4 regions of the Arthrobacter sp. 1088 genome follow, and region 2 is predicted to be linked to each of the others. Evidence: riboswitches for the same ligand, from Rfam matches in the RefSeq annotation. Region 2 holds a riboswitch; each other region holds the start of a gene.
The links. A riboswitch is a leader RNA that binds a small molecule or an ion and turns the genes downstream of it on or off. The one in region 2 is predicted to bind S-adenosylmethionine.
Positions count from the first base shown of each region.

Region 1: another riboswitch for S-adenosylmethionine. It lies ahead of J2Y41_RS13015 (aminotransferase class V-fold PLP-dependent enzyme); the one in region 2 lies ahead of J2Y41_RS07810 (homoserine O-acetyltransferase).
Region 3: another riboswitch for S-adenosylmethionine. It lies ahead of J2Y41_RS05695 (hypothetical protein); the one in region 2 lies ahead of J2Y41_RS07810 (homoserine O-acetyltransferase).
Region 4: another riboswitch for S-adenosylmethionine. It lies ahead of J2Y41_RS11815 (DUF1737 domain-containing protein); the one in region 2 lies ahead of J2Y41_RS07810 (homoserine O-acetyltransferase).

Region 1 is NZ_JAVDSM010000007.1:171,528-175,964, reverse strand. It holds gene rsgA (ribosome small subunit-dependent GTPase A) at 1-1,065, shown strand, start outside; gene hisN (histidinol-phosphatase) at 1,120-1,932, shown strand; SAM riboswitch class IV at 2,114-2,227, shown strand; gene J2Y41_RS13015 (aminotransferase class V-fold PLP-dependent enzyme) at 2,259-3,668, shown strand; gene J2Y41_RS13010 (class I SAM-dependent methyltransferase) at 3,772-4,437, shown strand, end outside.
Region 2 is NZ_JAVDSM010000004.1:225,520-229,956, reverse strand. It holds gene J2Y41_RS07810 (homoserine O-acetyltransferase) at 1-824, opposite strand, end outside; SAM riboswitch class IV at 839-953, opposite strand; gene J2Y41_RS07805 (bifunctional o-acetylhomoserine/o-acetylserine sulfhydrylase) at 1,105-2,460, opposite strand; gene J2Y41_RS07800 (VOC family protein) at 2,648-3,286, shown strand; gene J2Y41_RS07795 (type II CAAX endopeptidase family protein) at 3,462-4,229, opposite strand; gene J2Y41_RS07790 (histidine phosphatase family protein) at 4,342-4,437, shown strand, end outside.
Region 3 is NZ_JAVDSM010000003.1:155,955-160,391, forward strand. It holds gene J2Y41_RS05685 (VIT1/CCC1 transporter family protein) at 1-452, opposite strand, end outside; gene J2Y41_RS05690 (hypothetical protein) at 731-925, shown strand; gene J2Y41_RS05695 (hypothetical protein) at 935-1,234, opposite strand; SAM riboswitch class IV at 1,250-1,369, opposite strand; gene J2Y41_RS05700 (sodium:solute symporter) at 1,532-3,073, opposite strand; gene J2Y41_RS05705 (helix-turn-helix domain-containing protein) at 3,339-3,914, shown strand; gene J2Y41_RS05710 (amino acid transporter) at 3,949-4,437, opposite strand, start outside.
Region 4 is NZ_JAVDSM010000006.1:267,328-271,764, reverse strand. It holds gene J2Y41_RS11830 (hypothetical protein) at 1-441, opposite strand, end outside; gene J2Y41_RS11825 (O-succinylhomoserine sulfhydrylase) at 452-1,660, opposite strand; gene J2Y41_RS11820 (rhodanese-like domain-containing protein) at 1,661-2,071, opposite strand; gene J2Y41_RS11815 (DUF1737 domain-containing protein) at 2,068-2,334, opposite strand; SAM riboswitch class IV at 2,349-2,460, opposite strand; gene J2Y41_RS11810 (NtaA/DmoA family FMN-dependent monooxygenase) at 2,627-3,955, shown strand; gene J2Y41_RS11805 (aromatic amino acid ammonia-lyase) at 3,958-4,437, shown strand, end outside.

The DNA of each region.
Region 1 (4,437 bases), on a different contig from region 2:
AACAAAAAAGGATCAAGGCCCCGCACCAAAGACCGCCCCAGTCATGATGACGCGGTCATTGGCCGGATCATCACGGTGGACCGCGGGCGCTACACCGCCATCGTTGGAGAAGACTCCTCCGATGAACGCATTATCATCGCTGCCCGCGCGCGTGAACTGCGACGAAACCCCGTCGTCCCCGGCGATTTCGTCGCCTTGGTGGGCGATGTATCGGGAGAGCCGGATACCCTCGCGCGGCTGGTCCGCATAGAGGAGCGCAAGACGCTGCTGCGGCGCAGCGCTGATGATACCGACCCCATCGAACGAGTGGTGGTGGCCAACGCAGACCAACTTGTGGTGGTGGTCGCCGCGGCCAATCCGGAGCCCCGGACGGGCTTTATTGACCGTGCTTTGGTTGCAGCCTACGACGCCGGGATCGAGCCGCTGCTGCTTGTTACCAAAGCAGATGTCAAGGATCCGGCGGAGCTGTTATCCAACTATCTCAGCCTGGACTTCCCGATCATCATCAGCCGTACGGCAGATGATGAAGCGTCCGGTATTGACGCCCGCTCCGACGACGGACTGTCCGCCAGGCTGGACAGCCGCGCCGTTGCCGAATTGCGGGCCCACCTTGATGGAAAAGTCACTGTCATGCTGGGCCATTCGGGCGTCGGGAAGTCCACCATGGTCAATGCCCTGACTGGAGCCGAACGGGCTACCGGTGGTGTCAACGCCGTCACCGGTCGGGGCCGGCACACGTCGTCCTCGGCGTTGGCCCTGAAGCTGGCAGACGCCCCACCGGGTAGCTGGATCATCGATACCCCCGGTATCCGCTCCTTCGGACTGGCGCACGTGGACCCCGACCGCATCCTGCATTCCTTCCCCGACCTGGAACCGGGCACAGAAGCTTGTGAACGCGGTTGCAAGCACGATGCCGGCGCCATCAATTGCGGACTTGATGCCTGGGTGAACGAGGGACACGCGGGTCCTTCCGGAGTGGCCCGTTTGTCTTCGCTCCGGCGGCTGCTGGGCGCGGACCCGCGTTTGGAAGCGAAAGAGACCAAGGAATTGGGTACGGTCAACTAAGTGTCGGCGCAAGGCGATCCAACCGCAGGGAACGTTTCACGATAGTTTGGTGGCATGACCCAACCCGTTTCCAGCTACAACGACGACCTGCGACTGGCCCACGTGCTGGCGGATTCCGTGGACGCCCAAACCATGGACCGCTTCAAGGCCTTGGATCTGCAGGTCGAGACCAAGCCTGACCTTACGCCCGTGACGGATGCCGACAAGGCTGCGGAAGAAGCCATCCGCGGCCAATTGTCGCGCTCGCGCCCCCGTGACGCCGTCCTCGGCGAGGAGTTCGGCAGCAGCGGCCACGGCTCCCGGCGTTGGATCATCGACCCCATCGACGGCACCAAGAACTTTGTTCGGGGCGTTCCCGTGTGGGCTACCCTGATCGCGCTCGTTGACGAAGGCGAGCCCGTCGTTGGAGTTGTCAGCGCCCCCGCGCTGGGCAAGCGCTGGTGGGCAGCAAAGGACATGGGCGCCTACATGGGCCGCTCCCTGGCATCAGCCACCCGGCTCAGGGTGTCCAACGTTTCGCGGTTGGCCGATGCTTCAATGTCATATTCCAGCCTCTCCGGTTGGAAGGAACGCGGCAATCTGGACGAGTTCCTGGGGTTGACGGAAGACATCTGGCGCACGCGCGCCTATGGCGACTTCTGGTCCTATTGCCTGGTAGCCGAGGGGGCTGTTGACATCGCCTGCGAGCCAGAGCTGAATCTTTACGACATGGCAGCACTGGTTCCCATCGTGACGGAAGCCGGCGGCCGCTTCACCTCATTGGAAGGCGAGGACGGCCCCTTCGGCGGCAACGCCCTGGCCACCAACTCCATCCTCCATTCGGAGGTCCTCAAGCGGCTAAACCCCGCATTGGATGACCTCCTCTGACCCGGCGGACCAACAAGCCAACCGGCTGAGCATAGAATTTTCGACGGCGGAAGCCTCATTTTCGGGGCATCCGCCGTCTTTTCTTCGCCCAAAACCCGGTTTCCGGACCCTTCGTAACAATCTGCTTAACAAAGCGAAGCGACTTTGGAGCAGGCCAGATGCGTGGCCTAACCTCTTTACAGGTCACGAGTGCCAGCGCTAAACCCCGGTTTGCTGGCCGGCAACCCTCCATTCGCGGTGGGGTGCCCCGGGTGACGACCTGGCCGGTCCGGAACGGATACGGCAAGCGCGGATCCCCATAGGGGGTCCCTCTTGAGTGAGGTCCCATGAGCACTGCTACGTTCAACTCCACCGTTCTGCCGTCCCTTGCGGTCGAAGAAGCAGCGCACGAAGCCGCTGCGGGCAGGCCCCTGGCCGCCGTCACAGGCGCGGAGCTGCAAGCGCCCCTGATCCAGGGTGGCCACGTCCGCTACGCCAACCTCGACTACGGGGCATCCGCTCCCGCGTTGACCATCGTTTCTGCGTATCTCAACGAGATCCTCCCCTACTACGCCAGTGTCCACCGCGGCGCGGGCTACGCTTCCCAGATCAGCACCTCGGTCTACGAGAACTCCCGCGACATCGTCCGTGAATTCGTTGGCGGCCGTCCGGATGATTCCGTCATCTTCACCCGGAACACCACGGACTCGCTGAACCTGTTGGCGGGCTGCCTCCCGCAACTCGACGGTAAGCCAACGGGCGAGGTCCTTTACCTGGACATCGAGCACCATGCCAATCTTCTTCCCTGGCAGGGCGTCCCCCACCGCAGTGTCGTAGCTGCTTCGACACTGACCGCTACCTTGGCCAAGCTCCGCGAGGAACTCAGCCAAGGCGGCGTATCTCTGCTGGCGGTCACCGGTGCCTCGAACGTGACCGGTGAAATCCTGCCGATCGCCGAACTCGCAGCACTTGCACACGAATACGGTGCCAGGATTGTGGTGGACGCCGCGCAGCTTGCTCCCCACCGCCGCATCAACATCGCCGCCGCAGACGTCGACTACATCGTGTTCTCCGGCCATAAGCTCTACGCTCCGTTCGGCGCCGGCGTCGTTGTGGGCCGTCCCGACTGGCTCGACGCCGGTACCCCCCACCTGGCCGGCGGAGGCGCTGTTCGTGAGGCGCGCCTGGACTCGGTCAGCTGGGCCTCAGGTCCCGCCCGCCACGAGGGCGGCTCCCCCAACGTCCTCGGTGCGGCAACATTGGCCCGGGCGACACAGGTGCTCGCCGGCTTGGATCAGGATGCCTGGCATGCCCATGAAGCTGGAATCCGCTCCTACCTCGTACAGGGACTTGAAGCAATCGACGGCGTGACGGTCCACCGGATCTTCAGCGACTCCGAGGACACCATCGGCGTGGTCAATTTCTCGGTGGAAGGATTCGACGCCGGACTGGTCGCCGCCTACCTCGCCGCCGAACACGGTGTAGGACTTCGTGACGGCCGCTTCTGCGCCCATCCCCTCCTCAAGCGGCTGGGCCTGCCGTCCGGCTCACTGCGAGCCAGCTTCGGCGTGGGCTCCCGCCTGGAGGATGCCACACGGCTGCTGGCTGGAATCGAGGAACTCAAGCGCACGGGTCTCGGCTGGGACTATGTAGTGGACGAAGGCCGCTGGGTGCCGGCCAACGACCACCGCAGCTACCCGGAATGGGCACCAAACACGCCCGGCACCGCAGGGGCTGCACCCTGCACCATTGACTGACACAGCACTATTGACTGAAACAGCACGGTTGCGGATGTACACGTACTGTGCGGTAAATTCGTAGGGTAACCGGCGTTCGCGGTAAAGGAGTCTGTGCGTGGCCGTGCCTTCCCGTAGTGTTTCCGGCGGAAGTGTTTCCGGCAGCGCTGGCAGGCCAGGTGGTCCCAAGCTGCATGCCACGCGCCGCCACGAACTGGGCCAGAGCTTCCAGGACGGCGGCGAACACTACGATCGCGTTCGGCCCGGCTACCCCGCAGACTCAGTGGTTTGGCTTCTTCCTCCTGGAGCGAAGTCCGCCGCGGATATTGGTGCAGGCACAGGAAAATTCACAGCACTGCTCGTGGAACGCGGCCTGCAGGTGGCCGCCGTCGATCCTTCCACAGACATGCTGGAGCAACTTCGAAAGTCCTATCCCGGCGTTCAGGCGTTGGAGGGTACGGCCGAGGCAACAGGGTTGGCGGACTCAGCATTCGACGTCGTCAGCGTTGCCCAGGCCTGGCACTGGTGTGACCCGCTCAAGGCCAGCACGGAGATCGCCCGCATCCTTCGCCCCCACGGAGTTCTTGGCCTGGTGTGGAACCAACTGGACACCTCTGTGCCCTGGGTCCATCGGCTATCACGCATCATGCACGCCGGAGATGTGCACAAGCCCGGCTTCCGGCCAGTTATCGGACCGGAATTCACGGACTTGGAGAGCCATCTCACCAACTGGGAGGACGCCGTGTCTCCGGAGGACATCATGGAGCTCACGAAATCGCGCAGCTACTAC
Region 2 (4,437 bases):
TTGGTGCCTTGGTGGTCGAGGTAGCTTTCCACTTGGTAGCGGCCACGCTCCCCCAGGACCGCAGCGGCCAGGGGCGTCTCCTGGTGCTGGGCTTCCCGGCCGAAGCGGACATCAAGCTCCAGCGCTGACCGGTACGTGATGTGCGCTATCCGTCGGGCCAGGGCAAGGCCTGCCTCAGGAGTTGGTCCACCGTAGTAATCGCCGTTGTTGAAGTTCGGGTCCTGGCGGATGGCGAGCGTCTGCGACTGGGCGAAAGCAATTTGCTCGGCTGTGCTGTAGGCGCCCACAGAAATAACCGCGCACCGCTGAACACGCTCAGGGAAGGTGACCGCCCACTCAAGTGCCCGCGCCCCACCCATGGAACCGCCAAGGACTGCGTGCCATGCCTTGATCCCCAAGGCATCCGCGAGCCGGGCTTCAGCCACCGTGCTGTCGCGCAAGGTGATCAGTGGGAAGCGGGATCCCCAGGGCCGTCCGTCCGGCGCCTCTGACGATGGGCCCGTGCTGCCGTAACAGCCGCCGACAATGTTGATGGAGATAACGAAGAACCGGTTGGTGTCGATCGTCGCGCCGGGACCAACGAGTTGCTCCCACCAGCCTTCCTCATCAGTAGCACCGCGGGCCACATGCGTGCTGCCCGTCAGTGCGTGCTGAACCAGGACTGCGTTGGACGCATCCGCATTCAACTGCCCCCAGGTTTCGTAGGCAAGCACAACATCCGGGAGAAAACCGCCGGCTTCAAGTTCCAGTGAACCTACGCCGGCGTACTTGACCGTCCCGTCTTCTTTGCCCGGTTTGGGGGGTGCTGTAGCAGTAATGGTCATTCCTTTGACACCTAACCTCGCGCTTGCCTGCCGCCTTGCGTGCGACAGGCCAGGTCTTCACCCGGGGCACCCCACCGCGGAGGAGGGTTGCCGGCCAGCAAGCCGGGGCTGTCGCTGGCACTCATGACCTAATACGTAGAGTCTAGGAAAAATACCGCTGTCTTGGCGAAGAATGTGACAGCTGTGTGACGGTTTGGCGCCGCTTCGTTCAGGAACACGCACCGCGAAGGGCCGCCCGGCGAATTTTCGACGGCGGGCGGCCGCTCCCCCAGCAGCGCGATTAAGCGCCTTTGGCAGCCCGGAAACCGGCCTCAAGATCAGCAATAATGTCGTCCACGTGCTCTATTCCCACGGAGAGGCGGACAAGGCCTGGATTCACGCCCGCAACCAGCTGCTGTTCGACCGTGAGCTGGCTGTGGGTAGTCGACGCCGGGTGGATAACCAGCGAGCGGACGTCACCGATGTTGGCAACATGGGAGTGCAACTCCAGGCCGTCCACGAATCGCTTGCCGGCCTCGACGCCACCCTTGATGTTGAATGCCACCACTGCACCGGTACCCCTTGGCCCGTACTTACGGCCGCGGTCGTACCAAGGGCTGGACGGCAGGCCCGCAAAGGCAACCGATTCGACGTCGTCATGGGCTTCCAGCCATTCAGCCACTTTGGTGGCGTTCGAGACGTGACGCTCGACGCGCAGGCTCAGGGTTTCCAGGCCCTGGGCGATGAGGAAGGCGTTGAACGGGGAAACCGCCGAACCCAGATCGCGCAGCAACTGCACGCGCGCCTTGAGAATGTAGGAGAGGTTGGCTCCGAGCGCGCCATCCTTGCCAAGGTCCCGGGCGTAAACGAGTCCGTTGTAGCTGGGGTCCGGAGTATTGAATCCGGGGAAGCGCTCCGGGTCCTTGCCGAAATCAAAGTTTCCGGAGTCCACGATCACGCCGGCGATCGCCGCGCCGTGGCCGCCCAGATACTTGGTAGCCGAGTGCACCACGATGTCCGCACCCCACTCGATGGGACGGATGAGGTAGGGGGTTGAGAGCGTGTTATCCACGATGAGCGGCACGCCAGCCTCGTGCGCAGCGCGTGAAACACCCTCGATGTCCAGCACGTCCTGGCGCGGATTGGACACAACCTCGCCGAAGAACAGCTTGGTGTTGGGCTGCACGGCGTCCCGCCACTGGTCCAGGTTGTCCGGATCCTCCACGAACGTCACGGAGATGCCGAACTTCTTCAGAGTGTGCGCCAGCAGGTTGTAGGTGCCACCGTAGAGGCTGGGGCTCGCGACGACATGGTCTCCGGCCTCGGCAATGTTCAGGATAGCGAAGGTTTCCGCGGCCTGTCCTGAGCTAAGGAGCAACGCGCCCAGCCCGCCTTCGAGGCTGGCGATCCGCTGCTCCACGGCGTCTTGTGTTGGGTTGCCGATCCGCGTGTAGATCGGGGCGAGCTCGGCCAGTGCAAAGCGGTTGGCTGCGGACTCTGCGCTCGGGAAAACGAAGGACGTGGTCTGGTAGATCGGAAGCGACCGCGCCCCCGTGGCAGAGTCGGGCTCCTGCCCTGCGTGGATCTGGCGGGTTTCGAAAGACCATCCTTGGGACATTGGGTTCTCCTCTTCGTGGCGCGCGGGTTTGCCGTTGATCGCTGTAGGCGTGGGCTGGAGCCAGTCTAGGAAGCGTCCGGACACTTGGACAGCTTTGTGACGAAGGCAGTATTTTTCAGTCTTTACGCGACCCGGCGTGAAGCGTTCCGGCGGCGCACAATAACATCCCATGTTAGTAAGGCTTCCCTTAGCTGAGACCCCGATCACAAAGTGCCAAGATGAAGCCATGCGCATGGATCACGTCTCTTACGCTTGTGAACGAGATGGCCTTTTGGCCACCACCGAACGAATTTCCGCAGCTCTGGGAGTGGACGCAGTCCGGGGCGGAGTGCACCCGCGCTTCGGTACCCGGAACATGATCATTCCCTTGGCGGATAACAAATACCTGGAAGTCGTAGAGGTCCTGGACCACCCTGCTTCCGACAAGGCACCCTTTGGCCAGGCAGTCCGCGCACGCTCGGCGGCAGGCGGCGGTTGGATGGGCTGGTGCGTCGCCGTTGACGACCTCGCCCCCTTCGAGGAACGCCTCGGCCGGTCCGCAGTTCCGGGCAACCGCAAGTTCCCGGATGGCCGCGAACTCGTATGGCAGCAGATCGGCATTCTCGGCTTGATCGCCGATCCCCAGGTGCCTTACCTGCTCAAGTGGGAGGGCGATCCCTCACTGCACCCGTCCAAGGTCTATGAGAGTGACGTCAAGATGTCCAGCCTCACCATTGCCGGCTCGGCGGAACGCGTTACCGAATGGCTGGGCGAGCCCGTCGAGAAGCCGCTTGAGGACGTCGCTGTCCAGTGGATGGCCCCGCACGGTACGCCTGGCATCATGTCCGTCACTTTCGAAACCGCATCCGGCGCCGTCACCATCTGACGCACACCTTCCCTGGGGCCTGGTCCCCTCCAGTCCAGCATGTTGGGTCACAGGTCCAGTGTGTCCGGTCAAGCTTCGGCCGCCATCAGCGAGTGCCAACGACGTCACCCACCGATGGCGGCCGAATTTCTCTTTAACGGTGCCCTGGTTAAGGGTCCCCTGGCTTTAAGGGTGCCTAGCCCAGGCCTATCGCCTTGCCGAAGAGGCTGAAGCCAACGAACGCGACGATGTCCAGCAGCGCATGCGCAATGACCAAAGGCATCACCCGCTTCGTCTTGGTATAGATCCAGGCGAAGACCAAGCCCATGGCGAAGTTGCCGATGAACGGCCCGAAGCCTTGATACAAGTGGTAGCTGCCGCGAAGGGCCGCGCTCACGACAATGGCCAGCGGCGTGCTCCAACCGAATTTTCCGAAACGGTCCATGAGGTATCCCACGACGATCACTTCCTCAACGATCGCGTGGCGGATCGCGGAGAGAATCAACACAGGCACTGTCCACCAGTAAGCCTCCAGGCCGCTGGGCACAATGGCGGTAGTGATTCCGAGGGCGCGGCCGGCCGCGTACAAGCCAAGTGACGGGATGCCAATGCCTGCCGCGAGTCCCAATCCGTGCAAAAGGTCCTTGCCGGGGCGCGCGAAGTTGAACCCCAGCCGGGCAAAGCCACTTGCGCCTTCGCGCCCACCCTGGACATGCGATGACAGGAAATAGAACACCAGGACCACCGGCACCAAAGCAAAGACAATGTCCAGTAGTTGATACGTGAGGTCGAAGTACTCGCGGGTGCTTTGGGACCTGTTAAGAGTGGAGGTTGCCTCGGACAGCGGCGCCCGCGTCATCTTGTCCAGGAGCTGCACCACGGAATACACAGCTGATTGGCCCAAAGACAGGCCCAGTACGATGAGTACTTCGGCGCGCAGGCGGCGGCGGGAAGCGAGGAGCATGTACCTATCTTGCCTGCAGTTCCTGCCACTTTGCCGTGAAGTGTGCACGTTCCCGCTCCACCCGTAGGCAGACCCTATGCTTGGTGGGATGAGTGCCCCAGGGAGAATCTTCATGATCCGGCACGGCCAGTCCGCCGCGAATGCCGACACGTCAATCTACAACCGCGTGCCGGACTACCGCATTCCGCTGACCGAACGTGGAATTGAA
Region 3 (4,437 bases), on a different contig from region 2:
AGGCCCCGGACAACTTCTTCGTGGATTTGTTCGTCGGCAACCATGGCTGGAGTCGCGGCAGGTTCGGCTCCGTAGGGGGAGCGGCCTTCCGCGCGCTGCGCCAACGCGAGGACGAACACGGAACCAAAGTGCCGGGCCAGGAAGCCCAGCAGCTGGCTGCGGGTGGAAGCTCCCTTCGGCATTCCGGCGTGTTCTCCCAAGAGCTTGAGCCAGTGTGCCTCGTGCCTTCCCTCGGCCTCGGCCAGGGCGAGCAGGATCTGCCGTTCTTCGCCGTCACGACGCTGGGCGAGTTCCCGGTAGACGGCGGCTTCGGCACGCTCGTCGGCCAGGTATTGACGCCAGCGCCTGATGTCCGCCGGTGTGGGCCGGGCTGGTTGGGACGGTGTTCCGGATCCGGGGGCGGGGTCCGGAGCGGGGCTCGACGAACCGTGGGATTCCTGGCGCTTCTGCACTTTTTCTCCTGTGCTGGGTGGGGTAGTTGCAGCCCCATTGCACGCCCACTGTACCGCTTATTGGCGCGGATTTTTGGCCGGTATTCCTTAGTTGGAATGTTCGGCATGCCTTAATTTTCGAAGCTGCAATCCTCTGCCTTGAGCCTTTCCCTGGGTCCATGTGGGCCGTTGCCTTGACCCTCTTCAGGCACAGTGCTCAGATGGAAGGACAGGGGCGGGGGCCCTCCCCGCACTCGGTCAGCAGGCTGCTTGCCAGCCCACCAGACGGAGGTTGCAGCATGGACACCACCGAACCGCACGCCAACCACCCCGAACGGGAGACCATCGAGTCGGATCCCGCCTACGACTACAGCGACGACCAGGAAGTCGACGAACCCTGGGTGGAGGAAATCGACGTCCCGGATGACGACGAGCGGGTTGTCCCCCTGGATGAAACCGAAGAATTCCGCGGGGAAGAAGACGAAGAATTCTAGGACCGTTTCTTAGGCAGGGCCGTCTTCACCGAAGGTGAAATGCCGCTCCAGTCCCGCCGGACGCCCGAGCGCTGCAACAGTCACCGTCAACGTCCTCGACGATTCACACCACCGCGATGGACGCACAGCCTGGGCAAGGGCATGCGCCAACAGGCGCGCTTCGGGGTGCCGGAACCGGGCCAGGCCACCGTTCAGGAACAGCGTCACCGTCCCAAGGACAAGGTCGACGCCGGGAATCACCGGAACAGTGGGCGCTTCGGTTTTGGTGGGGCTGCTTTGGCTTGGGGTGGTAACGCCTTGGTACGGCAAGGACTGCTCCTTTGGGGAGTGCTCTTGCCCGCTCGGTTGTCTCTGGTCCGGGGCGGGCCGCTTCCTCATCCGAACCACCCGTGAACATGGGGTTGGTGTGTGGCCAGTCGGAGCTTGGCGCCACCTCTCTTGAAGCTGGGACCACTGTACTGGAGGAGTGCTGTCCGGGAGAAGTGTGGCCCTCGGATCCGCTCGCCCCCGCACAGCGCAACGGCGGCGCTGCCCCGGGAAGGGGCGGCGCCGCCGTCGAACATTGCTTTGTTCAGTCCTTATCTGATGCCTTGCGGCCCTGGGCCGTTAGCTGGCGTTGTGGCTGCTGACGGGGTGGGCTTCCAAGGGCAATTCGTCAGATACCGCTCCGGCCACGCGCTTTTCCCAAGCGGCCCGGACTTCGGGTTCGGTGGGCGGCGTGAGGAGGGAAATCACCACGTAGGCGACGAACGAGGCCGCGAGGCCGTAGTAGATGGGCTCGTTGGCGTAGACGCCGTCGACGCTTGGAATGACTCCAGTGGCGAACAGAATCAACAAGGCCAACGTCAATACCGAGCCCACTGCCATGGACCATGCAGCAGCGATACCAGTGCCGCGCTTCCACACCAGGCCGCCAAGAATCGCGACGAGGAGGCCGCCCACAAGGATGTCGTAAGCAATGGTGAGGGCAACAACCACGTCCTGCGCGGCCATGGAGATCAACACCGCGACGATGCCCAGGCCAAGAACCCAGTAACGGTTGGCTTTGACGTCGTGCTCGGGGTTTTCGGTGTCGTCCGTGTTGATGGTCTTGCCGAACCAGCTGGCCACGAACGGAACAACATCTGCGCGGGCCACCGTGGCGGCGGCAATCAGGGCACCTGAAGCGGTGGACATCATGGCTGCAACAGCTGCGGCCATGACCAGGCCGCCGATGCCGATGGGCAGGATGTGGGTTGCCACCTCGGCGTAGACCACGTCCTTGCCGAGGTTGGCGACATCAATGTTGGGGAGCGCCACCCGGGCGGCCAGGCCGATCAAGGCACCGGCCACACCGTAGAGGATGCAGTAAACGCCGGCGGTCGCTCCACCCCAGCGTGCAACCTTGGGAGTCTTGGCCGTGAAGACGCGCTGCCAGATGTCCTGGCCGATCAGGAGTCCGAGTGTGTACACGACGAAGTAGGTGATGATCGTCTGGACGCCGATTCCGTCGATCTGGAAGAAGCTCGCCTCGACGCGCTCACGGATGCCGTCCAGTCCTCCGGCCGCGTTCATGACGAACGGGAGCATCAGGAAGAAGATGCCCACGGTCTTGATGATGAACTGGACCTGGTCGGCCAAGGTGATGGACCACATGCCACCGATGGTCGAGTAAACAAGCACAATTGCACCGCCGACGGCGATCGCCATCCAGCGTTCCCAGTCGAAGAGGACCACAAAGATGGTGGCGTATGCGCCGGTGGATGTGGCACAGAGCATGAGGGTGTAGGCCAGCATGACGATTCCGGAGGTCTGCGTGGCCTTGCTGCCGTAGCGAAGGCTCAGCATTTGGGAGACCGTGTAGATCTTCAGGCGCTGGATAGTGCCGGCGAAGAGCAAGCTCAGGAGGAGGACGCCGGCGCCGATTGCGACTACCAGCCACATACCTGAGATGCCGAACTTGTAGCCCAGGCCGACACCGCCGACGGTGGATGCCCCACCGAGGACAACTGCGGCCATGGTGCCGGTGTAAAGGAAAGGTCCAAGGCGGCGGCCGGCCACCAGGAAGTCGCTGTTGTTCTTGGTGCGGGACTTGCCCCACCAGCCGAATGCAAGCATGGCAAGCAGGTACACCACCACAATGGCGATGTTTATGAACGATGAGTCCATGAGTGGCTCCTTGGAGCTGGTGCACGGAGGTTGGGTTTTCGACGATACGCCTGGGAAGCGTCGAAGTCTCCGTGCTGGTGATGGGAGATTGGGGATCGTGTTGTGCCTCACAGACAACACTTGTTGCCTATGAGGATATGTTGTGATGGGAGTAACAGTCAAGGGGCTTTGGTCATCCTCGGGCTGTTGAGGGCTCCAGCGGCCCCTGGTCCCGCTACTATTGCTGCAATGACAGGGCCGAATGACAGGCCTGAAAGGTTCGTGAATGAAGGCTCTCCCCGTTGAACCAAGCAACGTTCCCGTTGCCATTGGTTCCAGAATCCGCGCAGCCCGCCAGGCGCAGCGCCTCACCATTGAGCAAGTGGCGGACGCAACTGGTTTGACCAAGGGCTTCCTCAGCCGTGTCGAGAGGGATCTGACGTCACCGTCGGTCGCTTCACTCGTAACCCTTTGCCAGGTCCTGTCCGTGTCGGTAGGAGACCTGTTTGCCGCTCCCGAAACGCATCTGACCAGGCGCGACGACGGTCCCCGGATTTCGCTGGGCGGCCAGGGCATTGTGGAGCGTTTGTTAACGGCCCGTTCGGAGCGGCGCCTGCAGATCCTTCAGGCCACCATCGAGCCGCGGGGTCGTGGTGAGAACGAGCTCTACGCCGTGGACTGCGACGTTGACGTCCTTCACGTGGTGAAGGGACGCATCAAACTCATCCTGACCAACGAGGAGTACGACCTCGAAGAAGGGGACACCCTCTCCTTCCCGGGCAGGGAACCCCACACCTGGGTCAATCCCACGGACGAAACCGTCGAGGTTCTCTGGATTCTGGTGCCCGCAGCGAGCAAGTAGCTCTTGCCCGGTGCTGCGGGGTGCTGCGGCGGGGTCAGCCCACGTGGACCCAGGGGCGCCGGGTGATGTCGGGCTCAGCCTCACGCAGTACCTCGCGGGTCACCGGCGCGATCTCGCCCTCGCCAAAGAAAAGGAACCTGCTGAGGTTGGAGATGGGGTTGCCCTCGGTCCAGCGGAAGTAGATGTGCGGCATGAAACCCGTGACGTCGCGGATGTGCAGCAGGACGGCGGCAAGGGTGTTGGGCACGTTGTTGCTGTGGACTTCCAGGATCTTGAAGCCATGCCGTTTCTTGCCCACAACCTGGAGCTCCTGCTCGAAGTCCGAGCTGTCGTCAACAATGATCTCGATGAACACCGCATCGCAATCCAGCGGCAGGTGGTTGGCCTGCTGCGCGTGTTGGAGCTTCTCCCGGTACCGTCCGGCGCTGAGGTGCTTTGGTTCATGGGCGATGATCCGAACAGGGCCGTCGACGTTGTTTGCAGTGAATTCGAGTGCAGCCTGGTCCATTTTGATATGCGTGGC
Region 4 (4,437 bases), on a different contig from region 2:
TTTGGTGGGCAAGGAAAGAAGGCTTCCACCGAGCGCAGCCAGGGCAAGAACGTGGAGCCCGGAATAGGCAAGGAACGGCGCATTCGATCCACGGCCGTAGGCAAAGCGTTCCAGATCAGCGGCCCGGCGGGACAAACTGGAGACAAAGAGCGGAGCACCTGCCACTAAAGCTGCGGCGGCTGCAACAGCCCAACGCTTCGCCTGTCCGTGCGGAAGACGACGGGCAAAGGCTGCGTATCCCACCGGCACCGCGACTGTTCCAGCAGCAGCGAGGTGCTGGCCGATCACCCAGCCACGCTGGCCGGCCTCAAGCATACGGAGACGTTCAGCGGCATCGGGGGTGATGTAGACACGCGATACAGGCGAGATCCCTGCAAACCACACCGCCGTACCGGCAACGATGACTGCTCCGGCACGGCGATGGGGGTGGTTCCCGCTCATGGCAGCAAGGTTAGACCTGTTTGAGGGCCTTCTCCAGATCCAGAATGAGATCGTCCACGTCTTCCAGGCCAACGGACAAACGGACCACGCCGTCGCTCAGCCCAATGGCCGCACGCCCTTCGGGCCCCATGGCCCGGTGGGTGGTGGTGGCCGGGTGCGTGATGAGGGACTTGGAGTCGCCCAGGTTGTTGGAGATGTCGATGACGCGCAGACCGTCCAGCAACGCAAACGCGGCATCCTTGGCCGAACGCCCGGAGGAGGGCAGCAGCTCGAAGGTCAGCACGGTACCGCCGGCCTTCATTTGCTTGGCCGCCAGCTCGTACTGAGGGTGCGATTTCAGCAAGGGGTACTTGACCCAGCTGATGGCAGGCTGCTGCTCGAGCCATTCCGCGATTTTCAAAGCAGAAGCCGAGCTGTGGTTCACCCGCAGGCCGATCGTCTCCAGGCCCTTGGTCAGCACCCAGGCGTTGAAGGCGGAGAGTGAAGGTCCGGTGTGCCGCATCAACTGCTTGACCGGGCCATCGATGAATTCCTTGGTGCCCAGGATTGCGCCGCCGAGGACACGCCCCTGGCCATCGATGTGCTTGGTTCCGGAGTACACAATGACGTCCGCGCCCAGGTCACCGCAACGCTGGAGCAAGGGAGTGGCAAAGACGTTGTCGACGACGACGGTCGCTCCCGCAGCATGTGCCAGCTCGCTGACGGCGGCGATGTCCACGATTTCCTGCATGGGGTTCGAGGGCGACTCGAAGAATACGGCGGTGGTCGGTTCGGAGAGGGCAGCCCGCCACTGGTCGAGGTCGGGACCGTCGACAAACACGGTCTCTACGCCCCAGCGCGGCAGGATCTCGTTGAGGATCACGAAGCACGAGCCGAACAGGGAACGGGCGGCAACCACGCGATCACCGGCAGCCAGGAGGGCACCCAAGGCGGTGAACACCGCGGACATGCCGGACGCCGTCGCGAAGCATGCCTCGGTTCCTTCGAGCAACCGCAACCGTTCCTGGAACGTGGCTACAGACGGGTTGCCGTAGCGGGAGTAAACGAAGCGTTCGTCCTCGCCGGTGAAGGCGCGTTCGGCGGCGGCAGCGGATTCGTAGACGAAGCCGGAGTTCAGGAAAACGGGTTCGGACGTCTCCTGGAAGTTGGTACGGTCAAGGCCGCCGCGTACTGCCTGGGTGTCAGGGCTCCAGCTGGCGGCATCGGGATTGAAAGTCACTTAGTCGTTCCCCAGGTTGGTTGGCAGGCCGCGGTTCTTCCAGCCGTTGATAGTCCGTTCGCCGTAACGGTCAGGGTCACCTTCGAAGCCCTCAAGCACGTTGTAGGCGGTGAACCCGGCCTGCGTCGCGGCGATGGCGGCCGAGATGGAGCGCTGGCCTGAGCGGCAGATGAAAACGAGTTCCACGCCCTCACCCTCGGGTGCCTGCTGCTGCAGGTCCTCGATGAAGCGGGAGTTGGGAATGCCACCGGCGAGGTTCCACTGAATGAACAGGGGATCATTCTCTGTGGCTTTGGTGTCCGGGATGCCGATGTGGGCCCACTCGGCCTCGGTGCGGACGTCTACCAGGATTGCGCCTTCTTCAAGCTTGGCCCACGCGTCCTGCGGGGTCAGGTCACCTGCGTAACTCATGCGTGTCCCTCGAATGCTTCTTCGTCGTCGTCGTTCTCCAACTGGTCAACAGCATTCGCGACGGCGGCGTCTGCGTTGGCGATGGCAGCGGGCAGGACGACCGCCTGCGCCACGATGACATCCGTGCCATTGAACGTGGCTGCCGGGCTGCCGTGGAGCACGTAGCCGTCGGCGAGGGCCGTGGTGATCCGCTCGCAGAATTCACGGGTATCCGGACCTGTAATCAGGCGGTAGGAGAGTTTTTCTTCAGTGGGTTCAGGCATTGGCTGGTGCTCCTCAGTCACGCTTGCAGTTCGAAGTGTCGATACGCCGAGTAGTCACCTGAGGCACCCCGCCGGAGAGAGGGTTGCCGACCAGCAAGTCAGGGCTTGGCGCTGGTGCTCATTACTCAAGAAAAACGTAACATCCCGCGGCGGCGGCCCGCACTTGCAAGCGGTTACGCGGTCGTCATGTTGCGTAACCGGCCGGTGCTGGAGTAGCAGCCCAAATGTGACGCCCCGGGAGCATAATTGACGCAGTACGACCCCCTGTAACTTCGCAAGAAATCAGGTCGCGGTGAACGGACAAGGCAGCTCTACACTCAAGCCCATGCTGCATTTTGGATGGTTCGTGGGGCACGGTTTTGGTGTCCAGGGATGGGGAACTCCCGGCTACAGCCTGGGCTACGACTGGAAGAAGCCCGCCCTGTATCAAGACGCCGTCCGCGCGTTTGAGCAATCCGGCCTTGACCTCTTCATCATCGAGGACTCCCTTACTGTTCCCGATACCTATGGCGGCACTGCCGAGGTCTCGCTGGCACACGCCTCCTTTGCGCCCAAACATGATCCTTTGGCTCTGGTGCCGTACCTTCTGTCCGCCACCGAGCACCTTGGAATCGTCCCGACGGTCAGTGCATCGTTCTATCCGCCTTTCACTGCGGCCCGCCTCCTGGCCACGCTGCAGCACTTCTCCGAGGGGCAGTTGGGATGGAACGTCGTAACTTCCGGCAGCGACCTCGCAGCACAGAATTACGGTTTGGACCAGCAGATTGAACACGACCTTCGATATGAGAAGGCGGAGGAATTCGTCGACGTCGTCCGGAGGCTTTGGCGGAGCTGGGAACCGGACGCCGTCCTTGAGGACGTTGAGGCCGGCGTGTTCGCCGACCACACCAAAGTGCACCCCATTAACCACCAGGGTGACTTCTTCAAGGTCCGCGGTCCCCTCAACACCGCACCTCTGCCGGAGGAGCCCGTACTGGTGCAGGCCGGCGCTTCTCCCCGCGGCAAAGCGTTCGCGGGTGGGCATGCAGACGTGGCGATCGCCTTGGCCCGTGGCGTTGACGGCATGAAGGCCTACCGGGATTCCATCCGTGCCGAGGCTGCCAAGGCGGGCAGGAACCCCGACGACGTCAAGGTACTTTTCGTGCTAAAGCCCACCGTGGTTGGTTCATCGGCCGAGGCCGGGGAGTTGCGTGCGCAGCGCCGGGAGCTTACCCAGCGTGATATCGACAGCCAGCTCAATTCGATCTCCTACCTGTCCGTGATCGACTTCAAGCAATTCGACCTTGATGCGCCGTTGCCCGAATTGAGCACTAACAGCAACCAAGGCACGTTGGAGCACTTCGCCAAGGCGGCACCTCCGGGGTCTACCCTGCGCCAGATCCTTCAGGCACGCAGCGGTGGCGCCGGTGATTCGATCATCGGCACGGTTGGTGAAATCGCGGATTATCTCGAGGAGACCGGCGAGGCTGTGGGTGGCGACGGCTTCCTCTTCTCCGGCTTCGTGGACCCCGTCACCGTACACGGCGTCTTGGACAAGCTCACTCCCGAACTCCGCCGCCGTGGCCTGTTGAGGAAGAGTTACGGCGACGGTGGCTTCCGCCAGAATCTTCTGGACTTCTGACGATGTCCTCCGAGCCCCGGACCCTCTTGATCGGCACATCGCCGGTGGACCCTGAGCGCGTAGCGCAGGCTGCCTTGGATCGGGCGTTTCACGTGAAACTCAACCATGATGCGTTGTCTTTGATCGGCCGATCACGCGAAGTGCTGGAGCGCGCTGCGAACTCAGGGCAGAGAATCTACGGCCTGAACACCCTCCTCGGATCCGGACGGGATACGGCCGTGGAGGAGAAGTCGGTTCTTGCCTATCAAATCCAAGTCGTCAGATACCACAACAGCGGCGTGGGCGGGCATCTGGACCGGCCCTCCGCCCGCGCTGTGATCCTCGCCCGGCTCATCGGCTTCAGCCGCGGCGGCTCCGGCGTGCGGCCGGAGACAGCCGGGTTCTACGCGGAACTGCTCAACCGTGGGGTTCTTCCCGCCATCCCGCGCGAAGGCTCAGTCGGCTCCTCGGACCTCACCCAGCTGGCCGCCGTCGCCGCCGTC